DNA from 3 places in the Sedimentibacter sp. genome. Region 1 is predicted to be linked to each of the others. Evidence: riboswitches for the same ligand, from Rfam matches in the RefSeq annotation. Region 1 holds a riboswitch; each other region holds the start of a gene.

Evidence for each region. A riboswitch is a leader RNA that binds a small molecule or an ion and turns the genes downstream of it on or off. The one in region 1 is predicted to bind cyclic di-GMP.
Region 2: another riboswitch for cyclic di-GMP. It lies ahead of AAGU76_RS06650 (transglutaminase-like domain-containing protein); the one in region 1 lies ahead of AAGU76_RS08275 (pilus assembly protein TadG-related protein).
Region 3: another riboswitch for cyclic di-GMP. It lies ahead of AAGU76_RS17065 (InlB B-repeat-containing protein); the one in region 1 lies ahead of AAGU76_RS08275 (pilus assembly protein TadG-related protein).

The regions. Positions count from the first base shown of each region.
Region 1 covers NZ_JBCFAS010000002.1:379,696-385,181, forward strand. Annotated here, with positions in the region: gene gltB (glutamate synthase large subunit) at 1-731, opposite strand, end outside; gene AAGU76_RS08260 (response regulator) at 1,190-1,594, opposite strand; gene AAGU76_RS08265 (Chromate resistance protein ChrB) at 1,881-2,414, opposite strand; gene AAGU76_RS08270 (CC/Se motif family (seleno)protein) at 2,418-2,735, opposite strand; gene AAGU76_RS08275 (pilus assembly protein TadG-related protein) at 2,847-3,761, opposite strand; cyclic di-GMP riboswitch class I at 3,877-3,960, opposite strand; gene AAGU76_RS08280 (GGDEF domain-containing protein) at 4,027-5,301, opposite strand; gene AAGU76_RS08285 (Crp/Fnr family transcriptional regulator) at 5,450-5,486, shown strand, end outside.
Region 2 covers NZ_JBCFAS010000002.1:2,708-8,193, forward strand. Annotated here, with positions in the region: gene AAGU76_RS06635 (hypothetical protein) at 1-206, shown strand, start outside; gene AAGU76_RS06640 (hypothetical protein) at 206-718, shown strand; gene AAGU76_RS06645 (PilT/PilU family type 4a pilus ATPase) at 715-1,776, shown strand; gene AAGU76_RS06650 (transglutaminase-like domain-containing protein) at 1,810-2,688, opposite strand; cyclic di-GMP riboswitch class I at 2,761-2,847, opposite strand; tRNA gene AAGU76_RS06655 (tRNA-Leu) at 2,941-3,023, opposite strand; gene AAGU76_RS06660 (DNA-processing protein DprA) at 3,060-3,956, opposite strand; gene AAGU76_RS06665 (biotin/lipoyl-containing protein) at 4,105-4,518, opposite strand; gene AAGU76_RS06670 (hypothetical protein) at 4,531-4,800, opposite strand; gene AAGU76_RS06675 (carboxyl transferase domain-containing protein) at 4,809-5,486, opposite strand, start outside.
Region 3 covers NZ_JBCFAS010000005.1:114,962-120,447, reverse strand. Annotated here, with positions in the region: gene AAGU76_RS17080 (ATP-dependent helicase) at 1-71, shown strand, start outside; gene AAGU76_RS17075 (bacterial transcriptional activator domain-containing protein) at 195-1,406, shown strand; gene AAGU76_RS17070 (S-layer homology domain-containing protein) at 1,584-3,404, shown strand; cyclic di-GMP riboswitch class I at 3,566-3,651, shown strand; partial or broken gene AAGU76_RS17065 (InlB B-repeat-containing protein) at 3,840-5,486, shown strand, end outside.

The DNA of each region.
Region 1 (5,486 bases):
TCCCAGCTTGGGAACGTGTTTGTGCTGAACCTTGAATGTATCATGGCCAGAGCAGATTTGAACTCAAGATCCGACAAGTCAAGGTAGAAATTCCTCAGCTGCTCGGAAGTGAGCATTCCCTTGTAAACAACCGTCTTAGCTGAAAGGCTGGCAAAATAGAAAATTCCGCCGTTTTGTTCGCTCATGGGACCAATGGTCTTTTCCGCCCTTTTTCTTATGACGTACAGTTTTCTTTCATAGGTCATGGCGTCGGTTATGCTTTCGCTTTTACGGATAAATACCTGTATTATTCTGGGCATGGATGACTTTGCTTTTTCTCCTATGATGGTTCCGTCCACCGGAACATCCCTCCAGCCCAGTATTTCCTGACCTTCATCTTCAACGATGTCGGCAAAAGTCTTCATTTGTATGCTTCTGAATTTGTCATACTTGTGGGCAAATATCATGCCTACGGCATAATTTCCTTCTTCTGGCAGTTCAAAATCAAGTACCTGGCATTCGCGTTTGAAAAAGTCATGGGGTATCTGTACAGTTATGCCCGCGCCGTCGCCTGATTCATCAGAACCACTGGCTCCCCTGTGGCTCATGTTTTCAAGTACTGTCAAAGCATCATCCACGATATCATAAGATTTTTCGCCATTTATGTTAACGACAAAACCCATTCCGCATGCATCATGTTCAAATGCCGGGTCATAAAGACCTTGTCTCCTTGGTGTTCCATAGTTCTTCATATTAAATCTCCCCATTCATTTTAATCTGTGATATAAATTGTCACTATTATAGTCGATATTTCATAAACATACAAGTATTATTTTTATTTTTTGTAACAATTTTTTTCGTTTTATTAACTTCATCGAATTTTGAAGAGATTTTTTTGTTATTTTTTTGTTTTTTAAAATCTATTGACTACCTTTTATTTCGTTTTTGTAACATTTAAAGGCTTTACTATTTTCAATATACTAAAAATAATGAATTTCTGTTTCTTGCACGCCTGGTTTTCATCAACACAATTAATAAATGCTTATATGCATTATTCATTGATATTGTATAAAAAACCGAAGACAAGGAAACGTTTCGTACGATTCCTTGTCTTCGGTGTATAATATAGTAATGCGCAATTCGTGCACATACTTTAACATTTGCTGCAGCCTCTCCATGTTTACAGTAATACTTTGGAGAAATGCAAATTTCATATTTCCTGCATTTTTATGGCTGCTTCAGCCAGTACCCGTTCTATGGCCGATATGTCCGCCGGCTTTGACAGATGTCTGTCAAAGCCGGATTCCCTTGAAAGTTTCAAATCATCCGGCCCTGCATATCCCGAAAGAGCCACTAGGTACATTTTTTTAAGCTTAAAGTCTTTGCGCATGGTCTTAGCCACTTCGTATCCGTTCATACCCGGAAGCCCTATGTCGCATATGACTGCATCCGGCATGAATTCACGGGCCTTTTTGATACCATCATACCCGCTGTGGGCACAGATTGTTTTGTGTCCCAAAAACCCCACAAGATCGCACAATATTTCAGCCAGGTCTTTATTGTCATCTATAATCAGAACCTTGCATACCTTTCTTGATTTAACCTTTTCTTCCATTTGTTTTCCCCCTTCAATTCCCATGCCATTCTTTTTATCAACACACCCCGTACATACTACTATTTTAGCAACTTGTTCTCTGTGTTTTTGTCGATTTATGAAGACGAGACCAATAATTTGTCATTTTAAATTATATCTGAATGTTTAGCTTTTGTTATAGTATAATGGTAAAAATCAATCTGAATTAATCCTTTGATAATCCTCAGCGTTTATTCGCAAATGCATAGACATGGCTAAAAATATAATCCGACTTCAGAATTAGATACAAAAAGAGGTTTTGACCTGGTCAAAACCTCTTTTCTTCCGTTCCGTAAACACTCATGCTGAATTCCTCCAGCAGTCTTCGGCACTCCATCAGCTTATCCTGGGATTTTTTTCCAAGCGATGCGCCAAAAAAATCCCTGACGGCTATTTTTTCAAGCCACGCTTCAAGCTTTATGAACTCATCCTCATTTTCTTCAAGCTCGGCGAAGGTAAAGTTCTTCTTCTGAGTTTCTTTATTTATTTCATCAAAAAAATCATCGCACTTTTCCAAAAGCTCCCTGTACTCCTCATTGCGGGCGCAGTTGAACGTTTCCTTTATTTCTTCGGTGCTTAGATGCTCCATGAATTCAGCCTTTATGATGTAGGCGGTTCCGTTGTTTTCTTCTATTTCCTTAGAAATTTCTCTGAATACATCAAGGCTTCCTTCATTCTGAGGTAGAACCCACATAGACTGCCCTATACTGACTGAGCCGTACTTTTTTAACTTTCTCCAGACGCTGACTCTTGCCCTTGAAGGTTCCTTAGGCAGAGTAAAATTAAGCATGAGCCATTCCATCAGCTAGTCCTCCGACTTAAATCCCGAAAGGGAAAGGTTCTTTATTCCGAGAAAGGAATCAAGGTCTATAACTACATCACTGTCTGTCGGAAGGGATACCTGTCTTGACAAAAATACATTTATTCCTTCGATTTCAGCCTTTATGTAATTTTCCTCTACCTTGGGCTTTTTTGCCAATACTTCCGGCACCTGAACAAACGCGCACTCGCAGTTGGTCCTGTACTCGGGATACTCTATGACTAAATTGATTTTTCCTTTTTTGTGCAGGTAGCTTGCAGCTGACTTTGTAATTTTAACTGCTTCAGAAACTTCTCTTGCCATTTAACGCTCCTATCGCCTTATGTTTTATTACATCTATTTTATCATAAGTGCAATAAAATATCAAATCCTGCCATCGGTTTGTCATCGGGGACGGTTCTTTCTGTACAGCCGCTATTCCACCAGGCTTGCATAGGTCTTGATGTTGCTTATTCCTGAAGGTGTAAGATCCTCATACACTTCGTCAATTATCAGAGAAGCTGTACCGTTATTGTAATATTTGACCGTACACTTCAGCAGCACCAGATAACAGGAATCTATTATGCTTTCCTGTCCCACGTTTCCGCCGGGCCATCTGAAGCTGCCGCTTTTACCGTTTTTTTCTGTAACAGGTATGTTATTTCCATTAAACATCTCATCATTTGAAAGGCTTAACAGGTATACCTGAGCTCCGTCTTTGCATATATCTTCGACCTCGCCTTTTATGTTTGACATCTTTCCGTTTCCATGAACGGCACCAACCAGCGGATCGAATTCATAAACCGCTGTCCTTGTATTGAGGCGCTCCTTGTTTCCCTTGCCTTCATTGTCCCAGATTACAACTTCGCCGCCTTTTGTGTACCTGTCAAAGTTCATGAAAGGCAGCACACCGCCGTCAAACCCCATTTTTTGTGCTACAGCCCTGGCTGATACTGTGGTATCAGCAAATCCGAGGATTTTTGCAAAGGAGTATGACAGCTTCCTTGTACATACAACTTCAATAGTTTTCTTGACTGTATCAGCCTTCACGTATACAGTACCCATGTTAAAATTTGCCTCTGACAGCATCTTGGAATCTTCAAGCTTGTCATCATTTTCCTTGGCATACCTCACTGCAGTTTCTTCCGCAGCTGACTTTCCTGATGAAATTTTCATGGCACCTGCCAATGCAGCAGCATCTGCATCATTTTGCAGCTTTGACTTTGTTGCAGCAACCAATCCCACATCAACAGCCAATGCAGCCACTCCAATCAAGACAGTCATCAACAAAGCCGCCAGCACAAGAACCTGTCCGCTTTCACCAGTAATGAATCTTTTTAATTTTTTCATTTAAAGCCCCCCAGCTTTAAAATTTGTATTTTGCAAAGAGTTAAATTATAGTCTCCTTTCTTGTTTTTTTATTCTATGGCCACAGAAAACAAAAAGGCTGCAAAATAATAACTTATTTTGCAGCCGAACCGTCATAGCTGTCGCCTTAGACTTCTAAGCTTTGCGCCGCTAATTTTCATTAGCTTTGCCCTATTGTATGTATGGTAAAATTTACTATTTAATTATAGCACAGTTGAAGGAAGATGGAAACTCTTTTTTCTCACCTTTAGCACCTCTTTGCTCTCTTAAAACAATTCTTACCGTCCCTTTTCGCCATATACAAAGCCTTATCGGCATGATCAATAAGCGTTCTGATTTCAAGTGACTCTTCCAATAGTTCATCTGTATAAATCCCTATGGAGACAGTTACAATGTTGTAGTGCTGTCTGTTCTCATGAATGATGTTGAGATTTTCAATTTTTTTGCGTATACTATCGCAAAGCATGTCCCCTTTTTCTATGCTCAGGTTAGGGATAATCGCAACAAACTCCTCTCCTCCATATCTTCCCGGACATCCGCCGGCCAGCTGGACCTCACGTTGAAATGTCGTTCCTACCTGCACAATTACCTCATCACCTTTCAAATGTCCGTAAAAATCATTGTATAACTTGAAATCATCTATATCAATCATGATAACAGTCAGAGAATCCTCTTTACGCCTGAGTTTTTTTACCTGCTGTATAACATAATTTTCATAATAAGCTCTGGTGTACAGCCCGGTTGCATCGTCCTTATACACGATTTTTTTTATCTCTTTTCTGTAATGAAGGTGAAAGCTCAGAAATATTATGAATAAAGTAACTGTCGGAATAACCAGCAGCAAAAACAATACAAAAATCACCTTGTTCTTGTAGTCATAAAATCCGTCTGAATATACATCAACACCCAGCAGGCCCACGTACGTACCTTCCTTAGTATAAATGGGTACCATCCCTGAAATTTGATCGCCCCATTCATCATGGTTGATAAAATAACCGCTTTTCATTTCATCATATAAGACAGCAGTGTCCATGTCTACATGGGTATACCGGTTTTTATCCGAGTAGTACAGAGGATCACTTTCAGCCTCTTTCTGTTCCTTTTCATTTACAATGACATCCAAGAGCCATATCCAGTCCAGGATTGTCCCGGCAGGCATTTCATAGAACTCGCTGTCTGTATTTGTTACACGATATTTGACCTTGTCTGAATCCAACCTTCTTATTACATAGGCATATTTGACATCCTGACTTAACTGAATCGTCTTAAAAAGATAGCTCAACTCCTGGTTGTTTGCATTTTGAAGGAGTTTGTCAAAGGTTATTCCTTCAAGGCTCTCAAGCTGCTCATCAGTTAAAGTCAGTCCGTTTGCTGCAACCTTTGCAAGATTCAAGGTGCTTTCTCCCATGATTTCAAAATAGTGATCTGATATCCACCCGGAAACCATGAATATTGCCAGTGCCCCAGCCATCATGTAAATTACTGCAGCTATAAGTATGTAATAGTGAAAAACCCTTTTCAAGCTAACACTTCTTTCTGTCTTAAAATTTAAAAAAATTTAACAAATGTACATATTAAGTTTTTCAACTTTATTTAACTTTACAACAGCTTAATTTTACCATATAATCGAAAATCATATCGTGTCATATGCTACGTTTTGGAGGCTTGAATTGAAATATATTAAATTGATAAAGCATACTTTCATCG
Region 2 (5,486 bases), 380 kb from region 1:
GGAATCCCTGCAGCGAAGATGAAGACGAGTATCAGATGGTAACTGAGGTCATTGAAGAAAATGAAGACATTGAAGGCTCCATGTTAGCCATTACAATAACAGTGCAAAAGTCAAGACCTTACCCCTTTATCGGAAAACCCGATGAAACGGTATTTTCTGTTGAGACAAAGAAATTCTATCCGATCTTCGGGAACGGGAGGCAGTGATGGAAAGCAAAACTCAAAGAACATCAAGAGTATCCGTCGGTATGGGCGGAACCTTAATAATAACAATTTTCGTTGTGTTAAGTCTTACGATTTTCGCCACACTTTCCTTCACAACCGCCCATTCGGACCTAAAGCTTGCCAGAAAAGCGGAAAAGATGACATCCGACTACTATTTAACCGCCGCCGGAGCAGAGGAACAGCTTTCAGACATTTGGACAGCCATGAATTCAGCTGCAAAAGGATCAAACAGCAGGGAATCATACTATGACAATTTGTCTCTAAGTCTCTTTGCAATGAAAAATGTAGACTGCAGCTTCGAAGAAGGTGTTTTCCGCATATATTACGAATCATCCGGCGGCAGGAACCAGAAGATATGTGTTACTCTCAACGCCTTGTACGATACCTCCGGTAAACCGTCATACGAAATTGAATCTTGGAATTTAGCAAACATAGAACTGCCTGTTTATGAGGAAGAAAACTACGACTTATGGGAAGGAATAGATAAGCAATGAAAACAATGGATATATTTCAGACAGCAATAGAAAAGAAGGCCTCCGACATATTTATCATAGCCGGAAGACCTCTTTCCTTCAAAATAATGGGTGACATCATCTCCCACGACAGCGCACCTCTTTCTTCAGATGATACATACGGTATTATCTACGACATTTTCAAAATAGCCAATCAGGAAAGCCTGGACGTTCTCTCAACCGACGGGGATGTTGACTTTTCATTCTCACTTCCGAAACTTGGAAGGTTCAGAGTAAGCGCCTACAAACAACGGAATTCTTTTGCAGCAGTCATAAGGGTGGTACTGTTTGAGCTTCCTGACCCCGTTAAGCTTGGAATTCCTGATATGGTAATGGACCTGTATAAAAAGACGAAAGGGCTTGTGCTCATAACCGGACCTGCAGGCAGCGGCAAATCAACAACTCTTGCGTGCATAATAGACAAGATCAACACAGAGCGCAACTGCCATATAATGACATTTGAAGACCCCATAGAATACATCCACAAGCACAAAAGATCAATTGTTAGCCAGCGGGAAATATCGACGGATTCAAAAAGTTACATTTCATCCCTGCGCTCGTCTCTAAGACAGGCTCCCGACGTAATGCTCATAGGTGAAATGCGTGACCTTGAAACCATTGAAATAGCATTGACCGCTGCAGAGACCGGACACCTGGTGCTTTCCACCCTTCATACCACAGGAGCAGCAAACACCATAGACAGAATCATAGACGTCTTTCCGTCAAATCAACAGCAGCAGGTAAGAATCCAGCTTTCCATGCAGCTTCAGGCTGTTATTTCTCAGCATCTCATACCTTCCCCTGCGTGCGGAAGGGCTGCAGCCTTTGAGGTTATGCTCGCCACCAATGCGGTTTCCAATCTTATACGGGAATCAAAGGTGCACCAGCTCAACAGCGTCATATATTCATCAGAAGGCGCCGGAATGAAATCAATGGATACAAGCATAATGGAACTTTACAGAAACGGATTGATAACCAAAGAGAACGCAGTGATCCACTCAATGGATCCCGACTTGATGCAAAAGCTGTTAAACAAGTAAGAGCCCGGCAGAGTAATCTGCCAGGCTCTTTTTTTAATATTCATATTGTTTTGTGTAATACTTGCCGTCTATAAGCTTATTTGTGTATTCCATAAGTCTCTGGCTGTTGGATTGCTTCGCGGTTGAAGCCACCGTGCTGTCCATTAGCTTCCACTGGTTTCCGTCAAAATACATTTCATTAAGCACTATCCACCCGGTCTCATCCGTATACACTTCATTCCACGCATGGTACGCGCTTAAGTTTGACGAATATCCTGTCACAAGTTTTGCAGGTATCCCCTGGGAGCGAAGCATGGATGCCATCAATGAGGCGTAGTCAAAACATATACCCTTGTTTGAGCTCAATATATCATCCACTTTTGGCAAATAGCCGCTTTTTACCGTCAGAGCCTTCTCGCTGTCATACTTTATATTGGTTATTATGTAATCATAAATAACATCAAGCTTATCAAAATCTGTGGTGCAGTCTTTTGTAAGCTCCTCGGCCTTCTTGGCAACAGCCGACTCCCTGGTGAAATTCACAAGCTGGCTGGATACCAAAAAAGGTGAATTCTTGTTCTTCAGATTAACATCAACCGTTACGGTCTGTTTAACTGCATACTTGCTGCCGCTTATATTTTCAAACACCCTTATCTTGTACTTTCCGTCCCCCATCTGAAGCGGATACGTATCGTAGGAACCTGTCCCATTTAAGTCGTAGGTGTACTTGCCCATTCCCTTTTCAATTATTACCTTAAGTTTTTTTGTCGTCGGGTTTAAGTATTTTACTCTGACATACCCTTCCGATACATTTGATGCGTCAATTTCCGATTTGGCGCTTTTGAATATGCCGTCTGCTCCGAAACAGAACGACGAGGAAGCAAATATCATCGTTATTAACATTATAAACATTGTTTTCTTCAGTAGTTTCATATGCTTGTCCTCCTGCCGAATAAAAAAAGCTTCGCAAATAGCGAAGCCGAAGTTCATTGTAATGTACATAAGTACAGCAACTGGCTGTCATACCATTTTCATGGGTTAGACCCTATAGCTTTGCGCCATTTTCTTTAGAAAATTTTGCCTATTTAATTAACCTAATAATATCACTGCTGCCAGTCTTTGTCAACAAAATAATAAAAAAAACCTCGTCCGTAGACGAGATTTTTCCGGCTTTCGCCTCTAATTTGGTGCGGATGAAGGGACTCGAACCCCCACGCTATTGCGCTAGATCCTAAGTCTAGTGCGTCTGCCAATTCCGCCACATCCGCGCGTCGGTTGTTTACTCAACAACAAAATTTATTATACTACTGAGAACATGCTTTGTCAAGCATAATTTTACAAGATTTATTTTTAAAATTTTTAAGCTTGTCGAAGCTGTCGATGACTTCAATGTTATTGTTGAAAATTGAAGTTTGTCCAATGCATGAAGTGACATTTGCCGTGTATGCCACAGGCTTGTTGTATGCGTTGGCGAACTTCACTGTGTTTGATGTTCCGCCTTTAAGCCCGCCTTCTATTACTATGATTCCTTCCGAAAGAGCAGCAATGATTTGGTTTCTGTTTACAAAGGCGTTCTTTTCCGATTTTGCGTTCGGAGGAAGTTCTGATATTATGGCTCCCCCGTTTAATATAATCATGTTGTACAGACTCTTGTTATTCTTCATCGAATAAAGATGCCCTGAAGGTATTACGGCAATGGTCTGTCCCTTAGCCGCCAGGCAGCCGTTGTGAGCCGATTCGTCGCAGCCTGAGGCAAATCCGCTGACAATGCAGCACCTTCCCTCAGTGAGTTTTTCCGCAAATATAGAGCTAATTTCATACCCTTCCTGGCTGGGAGTCCTTGTGCCTACTATTGCAATATTGCATTCATTGTTAAGAAGATCAAGATTTCCGTCTGCATACAATATAAGAGGCTTATCCTCGATTTGATGAAGCTTCCTGGGATATTCCCCGTCATAGATGCTTATGATTTTTATATTTGATTTCCTGCAGCAATCCAGGATAGCCGCAGCTTCGCTTTCAATCTTTTCAAGATCAATTTTGACTTTCTTGATTCCCATGTCTTTTATGAATTTTTCGACATCAGAAAAGTTTTTGAGATTAGCCTTCTTTGCCTCCATGAATTTCAGGATTTTGCTGATAGTCTTCCTCCCCAAACCGTTAACCAGCTGCAGCCTAATAATATCTTCATTGCTTATCATCTTAGATCCCCTTGTTTCGAATTTCATCGGAAGGATATGTTCCTTCTCCATATGCATACTGTCCAGATATATGTTTCTACATTTTAGCACAATATTAGACAAAAAAAAACTCTTCTTTCATAAAGAAGAGTTAAGAAAATTTAATTATTTAGCCTATTGTCGCCAGAGCATCCCCGGTGCTGACGGTGGCTGACCCAAAAGTGTGGATTTTCTTCACCACGCCGTCAACTGGAGAAACTATCTCATTTTCCATTTTCATTGCCTCCAGAATGAGAAGTATGTCTCCTGCCTTCACAGTCTGACCTTCACTTACCCTTATATCAAGTACGGTACCTGGCATTGGTGCAGTGATTTTCTCTCCTGAAACTGCTTCGTCCAAAACCTTCGGCGCGGGAGCAGGTGTCTGCGGAACTGATGCTGCAGTCTTCGGTACAGAAGGCTGCGGCTGCTTTGCCGGTGCGTTTTGTACCGGAGCGTATGTAAAGTTACCAAGACCTGCTCCCACTTCCTCTACTTCAACCGCGTATGATTTTCCGTTTACTGTTATATTGAATTTTCTCATTTCATTCCTCCGTTATCTCATTAGCTTCATTCTGCCTGCTAAAGCCCAGATGGGATCCATTTCAGGCGTTCTCTTTATGTTTCTGACTACAAAAGAGTCTGAGGATGTTCCAAGGATAACAGATAAGGCAGCAGTTACGGCTGCTACTATCTCTCCTTCCTCATCCATGAAGGCAATTGCTCCTGCTATTACAGCCGCTGCCTCATCATCAGCTGCATGGCCAAAACCCTCTGCTTCAGATTCATTGCTATTTTTCTTTGTATTATCGTTCAAATTGTTCATAGTGCCTCCTACAGAGGAATGTTGCCGTGTTTTTTCACAGGCCTCTGTTCCCTTTTGCCTGACAGCATGTCAAAAGCGCTTATTATTCTTTTTCTTGTCTGTGATGGTTCTATTACCTGGTCAACGTAACCTCTGGCTGCCGCCGTAAACGGATTTGCAACAGTGTTTCTGTATTCCTGTATTTTTTCACCTCGTTTTGCGCCCTGGTCTTCAGCCTCGGCTATTTCATTCTTGAATATGATGTTGGCTGCACCTTCAGGTCCCATTACAGCTATTTCAGCCGTTGGCCATGCAAGAACCATATCAGCTCCCAGTTCCTTGTTGCACATGGCTATGTACGAACCACCGTAAGCCTTTCTGGTAATCACTGTGACCTTCGGAACAGTAGCTTCTGAATAAGCGTAGAGCATTTTTGCCCCGTGTCTTATGATTCCGCCGTATTCCTGATGTGTTCCCGGCAAAAATCCTGGAACGTCCATTATCGTAAGAAGCGGTATGTTGAATGCATCACAGGTTCTTATGAACCTTGCTGCCTTGTCTGAAGCGTTTATGTCAAGACATCCTGCCAGAACTTTCGGCTGGCTTGCTATGACGCCTACACTTCTTCCGTTAAGTCTCATGAAACCCGTAACCACATTCATTGCGTAGTACGGCTGGTATTCCATGAACTCACCGTTGTCTGACAA
Region 3 (5,486 bases), on a different contig from region 1:
TAATTATACCCGGTAAGCCATCGCTTTTTGTGAATGAACTTATACAATCAAACAAGAAAAATGTCATTTAAAAGCGCCTTTGAAAAAAGTTTTGCAAAGTTAAATATTTTCTGATTTAATTTTTATTGAAAAATATCATAAAAAAATGTATAATGTAACATAATGTAAGTTGGAATTTTATGGGGGACGCTGGTATGAAACTTTACATTAATACGTTAGGAGAATTTGATATAAAATCAGACGGTCAATCCGTACTCAGGGAATCTAGCCGGACATACAGGATTTACAAGCTGTTCGAGTACTTTCTTACCTTCAGGAACAAAAAGCTGCTGCCGGATACAATAATTGATAATTTGCTGTCGGAAAGTGAGTCGGATGATCCTAAGAACATGCTTCGAACCCAGATATTCAGACTGAGGAAGATAATCAAGTCGCTGCTTCCAGAAGATGTGGACGACAGCAATTTCATCAACATAAATTTTACCAACGGCTACTATTGTCTTGAAATTGGAGAGAACACAATTATAGATATAGACGAATTTGAAAGACTCATTCGTCAGGGAGATGCCGACAGGAATACTGATGTCAGAAGCGCCATAGAATTTTATGAAGAAGCCATAAGCTTATATAAAGGTTTGTATCTGTCAGACAACGCCTATGAGGTTTGGCTGGTTCCCACAAGAAATTATTATCAAAGGCTGTATTTGAAAACATTGTACAAGCTTTTTGACCTCTTGAGGGGAATCGATGAGAATGAAAGAATCATAATGCTCTGTGAAAAGGCGCTGCTGATAGAACCTTTTGAAGAAGAGATACACATAAGTATGATGGAAGCCATGCTCAGGATCGGACAGAGCAAGGCTGCCATGAATCATTATGAATATGCGGCTAATCTTATCGAAAAGGAAATGGATGCGAAGCCTTCCTCCAGGTTTACCGAACTGAATAAAAAGATTCAAAACAGTACGCACAGAAACAGCGATCTTGATATTTCAAACATAAAGATGCAACTGGAAGAAGACACTTCAGATGGAGCATTATTCTGCAACTTTGAATATTTTAAATTCCTTTTTAACCTTCAAAAAAGGAAATCTCTCAGAAACAACGAATATGATTATTTGTGCATAATCAATTACAGCAGCAAGGGGTATATGTTGGATGCAAAAGAAGTAAGCAAGCTTTCACGTGAATGGACATCATTGCTGCAGAAAACCCTGAGGAAGGGCGATGTCTTTACGTTCTGGAACAGCAGCCAGATATTGATAATGCTTCATGAGGTGAAAGGTGACGGAATAAAAGTCATTGAAAACCGAATATTCTCAAACCTGAAGAATTATCAAATGTTGCATGACAATGAAATCAGTATGATATTTCAGCCTCTCGTGTCGGAAAACACATTGCTTTAGACTAAGAACAGCCAAAATTAAGGGCTGTTTTTTATATGTCTGTAATTCATTTGTAATTGAAATGAAATTGAAATTACACCAGTAAATAATAGATATGTAATTTCGCAAAATTATAATGATATCAAGAACAGTAAATTACAAATTAACATAATAAACGACATAATTTGGGAGGGAGCAATGAATAAGAATATTTTTACCAAGGTTATCTGCCTGGTTACAGCATTTATAATGAGCATACCCGCATTGCCGGCATATATGGCGAATGCGGCAGAAACATACGGCAATGTCTATATGCAAAACATTTCATCTACAAATGGACAAACCGTACTTCAGGCATTTTGGGAGAAGGATGGAAATCTTCAGGCCGTATTTACGGCTCTGCAAACAAAAGACATTGTATCAATCACTTATATTGACAGTGATGAACATGCGACAACAGTAACCGGTTCAGCTATCAATGTAATGAATGTTTCAACTTTGACGGTGGGAAATGAAACAATTGAAGCACCGGCTAAGAACCACAAATTTATTACTGCTGATTTTGAAAATACCGAATATGACAGCGGCTTTAAAATATTGATAGATGTGAGCAGCGGAAACGGCCATGAATTCAGCAAGGAAAAAGGAAACAGCGGAAATAATAATAACATACAAAAAGCTGCCTATACAGTTGAGCACTATAGACAGGATGAAGAAACATACAAGCTGTATGAAACAGAAGAGTTAGAGGGTGAAGTGAATCAGACAGTTACCGCAACGGCTAAGGATTACGATGAGTATACATGCGATTTAAGCATTGAAGGTACCGCAGCCAGCGGAGAAGTAAATGAAGACGGATCACTGGTACTTAAGCTTTACTATAGAATGAATTATTCAGATGAAATCGGCGAAGATGAAGAAGATCCAAAAACTGGAACTGGTACTGATGAAGGTGCTGGAGGTTCTAATAACGGCAATGGCGGCCAGGGAAACACCAATCCTGAAAACACCAACCCAGCGGCCGGCGGTTCAAGCAGTGATGATTCTGACAACAGCGACCCGGGAACCGGAGATTCAAGTACAGGCAGCAGCGGACAAGATAACAGCTCAAGCGGCGGTGAAGACAGTTCAAACGAAGATGAACACAGCGGCGATGAAGATGATGAAAACAGCGGCAACGATGATTCAGTAACTGGCGGTACAGGAACGGACTTAGCTGATGGTGAGACCAATACTGATGAAGGTGAGACCGGTACTAACGATGGTGAGACCAATACTAATGATGATGATACAGAAAGTAATGACAGAAATGGCAGCGGCGGCGGTGGGATAACCATTGAAGATTCAGCAGTGCCTCTTGCAAGCTTGGAGAAATCAGATCACTTTGCATATGTGATAGGCTATCCTGAAGGTGATGTGAGACCGTTGAACAGAATAACAAGAGAAGAAGTGGCAATGATATTCTACAGACTTCTTACAGATGAAAGCAGAAGCAGCTTGCTAAGCGACGGGAATACTTTCAGCGATATGGCAGGACATGAATGGTCAAACCGCGCAATATCTACCTTGAGCAATGCCGGCATAATCAAAGGCTATCCAGATGGTACCTTTAAACCTTCAAATTCAATTACGAGAGCAGAATTTGCAACAATTGCAGCTAAATTCGACAGCCTTGACTTAAGCAGTGAAAGCATGATGACTGATATATTTGGTCACTGGGCTGAAAAATTCATAACGTCAGCAGAGATAAAGGGATGGGTCAAAGGGTATCCGGACTCAACGTTTAAGCCTGAACAGCTCATAACAAGAGCAGAAGCCATGACGCTTATCAACAACGTTCTTGGAAGAAAGGTTCCTAAAGAAAACATATATCCGGAAGCAATGTTTTGGCAGGATATTACTGAAGAAGACTGGTATTTTGAAAATGTAATGGAAGCAACTAACAGCCATGATTATTTATATGAAGAAGACGGCGACGAGCTTTGGACAGGTATGAAAGCAAACAAGGTATGGCCGTAGCGTTTAAAACCAACTATTTAGAATAATAGTTGGTTTTTTTTACCTCGTATGAATAATATAAGCAGTAAATAAATAAAATATCTCTGTGATGTTAATATTTGTGAAATATTGTTTACCACGACTTTTTCAGGGTATAAATTAATAAAGTACTCAAACTACAACTTAATATTTGGCAAACTTATTGAAAAATAAGGACGCAAAGCTAAGAAGTCTAAAGTATTAATGCTATGACGGTTCGGCTGCAAAATAATTTGAAATTATTTTGCAGCCTTTTCGTTTATAAACAGGTAAAAAGTGTTGATAAAGAACTAATGGAAAATGCTACTAGGCTAAAATCAACTATAGTCGAATTATGAAGGAGGGGAAAATGAATTACAATAGTACCTAGTACTCAGCACAAAATTTATGTAAATTATTCGGAAAGGAGGAAAGAGTATGAAAAAAAATTATTTTAAAAAATTAATAAGTGCAGTAATTGCCTTGTTGATGATTTTTCCTGCAACGCCGGGCTATATGGCAGGTGCACAGGAAATTGAAGCAGACGCTGATGAGATGATAATTTCGCCAGATTTTGAATCCGGCTTTTCATCTGAAAGCACAACGCCAGCAGCAATTACTTATAATGTTTTGTATAATGACAATACCGGATTTGATATTCCGGAACTAGCTGAGGGTCCATACCATGAAGGAGAAGAAGTAACTGTAGTTGAAAACACGTTTGTCAACGAAGGTTACAGCTTCAGCGGATGGAATAGTTCCCCGGATGGAGAAGGAGATGGCTATGAACCAGGCGATATATTGATTATGCCTGATCATGATGTGACTCTATTTGCTCAATGGGAAGCCGAAAGCATACTTATGGCACCTCTGATGCTGCCGTCTTTTGTAAGTACATCTCTTGAATTCTCAAAAGATGCTGATACTGATGTTTTAATGACCACAGGATATTCCACGAATGGTCAGACAGAAGTCAGAAAGCTTTGGGTACATAATGACATCATATATGTTGCAACAATAGGTTACCTGAAGGATATAACGCGGATTGAGTTTAACGGAGTGGATGTAGGTGCCTTCAACGTTTACAGCGCATCAGACAGAAGCGTGCCTCTGGTAATCGATTCAGTACCTTACTATGTTGATGGATTGGATCCGCCTACCAAGAGAGACAATTCCTATTGGATAGTTGTAGGATTCAGCCTGAGTTCGGACATTACATTCACAAGTCCGTTTACGCTCAGCATAATTACTGAAGCAACCGGAGGACATGGCATTGATTCTGTGCCTGTCAGCATTCTTAACGGATATATGATTAATTACTATATTGACGGTACTGAAACAAGGGTGCCGGACATATCACCAAATCCTGACATGGAAACATCTTTTTTAACAGGATGGGTTGATCTTCCGCCGCATCCGACGTCGGCCAACTATACAGTTAAAGCAGGTCAGCCAACACAGATTTATTTGACCGGCAAGGATGACTATATCAATATTTACTATGTTCCGAAAGCATTTGTGCTTACTGTAAAGCATGTTTATGACGGAACCGAAGATGTTGATTTAAGAACTGCAACAAATGTCCCATACGATGGAAGTGTTAATGAAAGCAAGATAGATAAAACTGGATTTTCTTTCAGCAACGTAACAACATCACCTGATCTGACTGATGAAAATATTTCTGGTGGAAATGTGACCGGAAAAATGCCGTTATCTGCTGTTACGATAACATTCTATTACACAAGGAACAGCAACAACCTGACAGTGAAACATGTGTATGACGGAACAGAGGATACAACGATTACAACAACAGTATCGACACCATACAATGCTGCAGTAAGCAAGAGCAAGGTTGACAAGGCGGGCTTCACGTTCTCGGAAATAACAACAGAGCCGGACTTGCTGAATGAAAACATAACAGCAGGAACGGTTACAGGCAATATGCCCAATGCGTCAGTGATTATCACCTTCACATACACGAGAGACAGCAACAACCTGACAGTGAAACATGTGTATGACGGAACAGAGGATACAACGATTACAACAACAGTATCGACACCATACGATGCTGCAATAAGCAAGAGC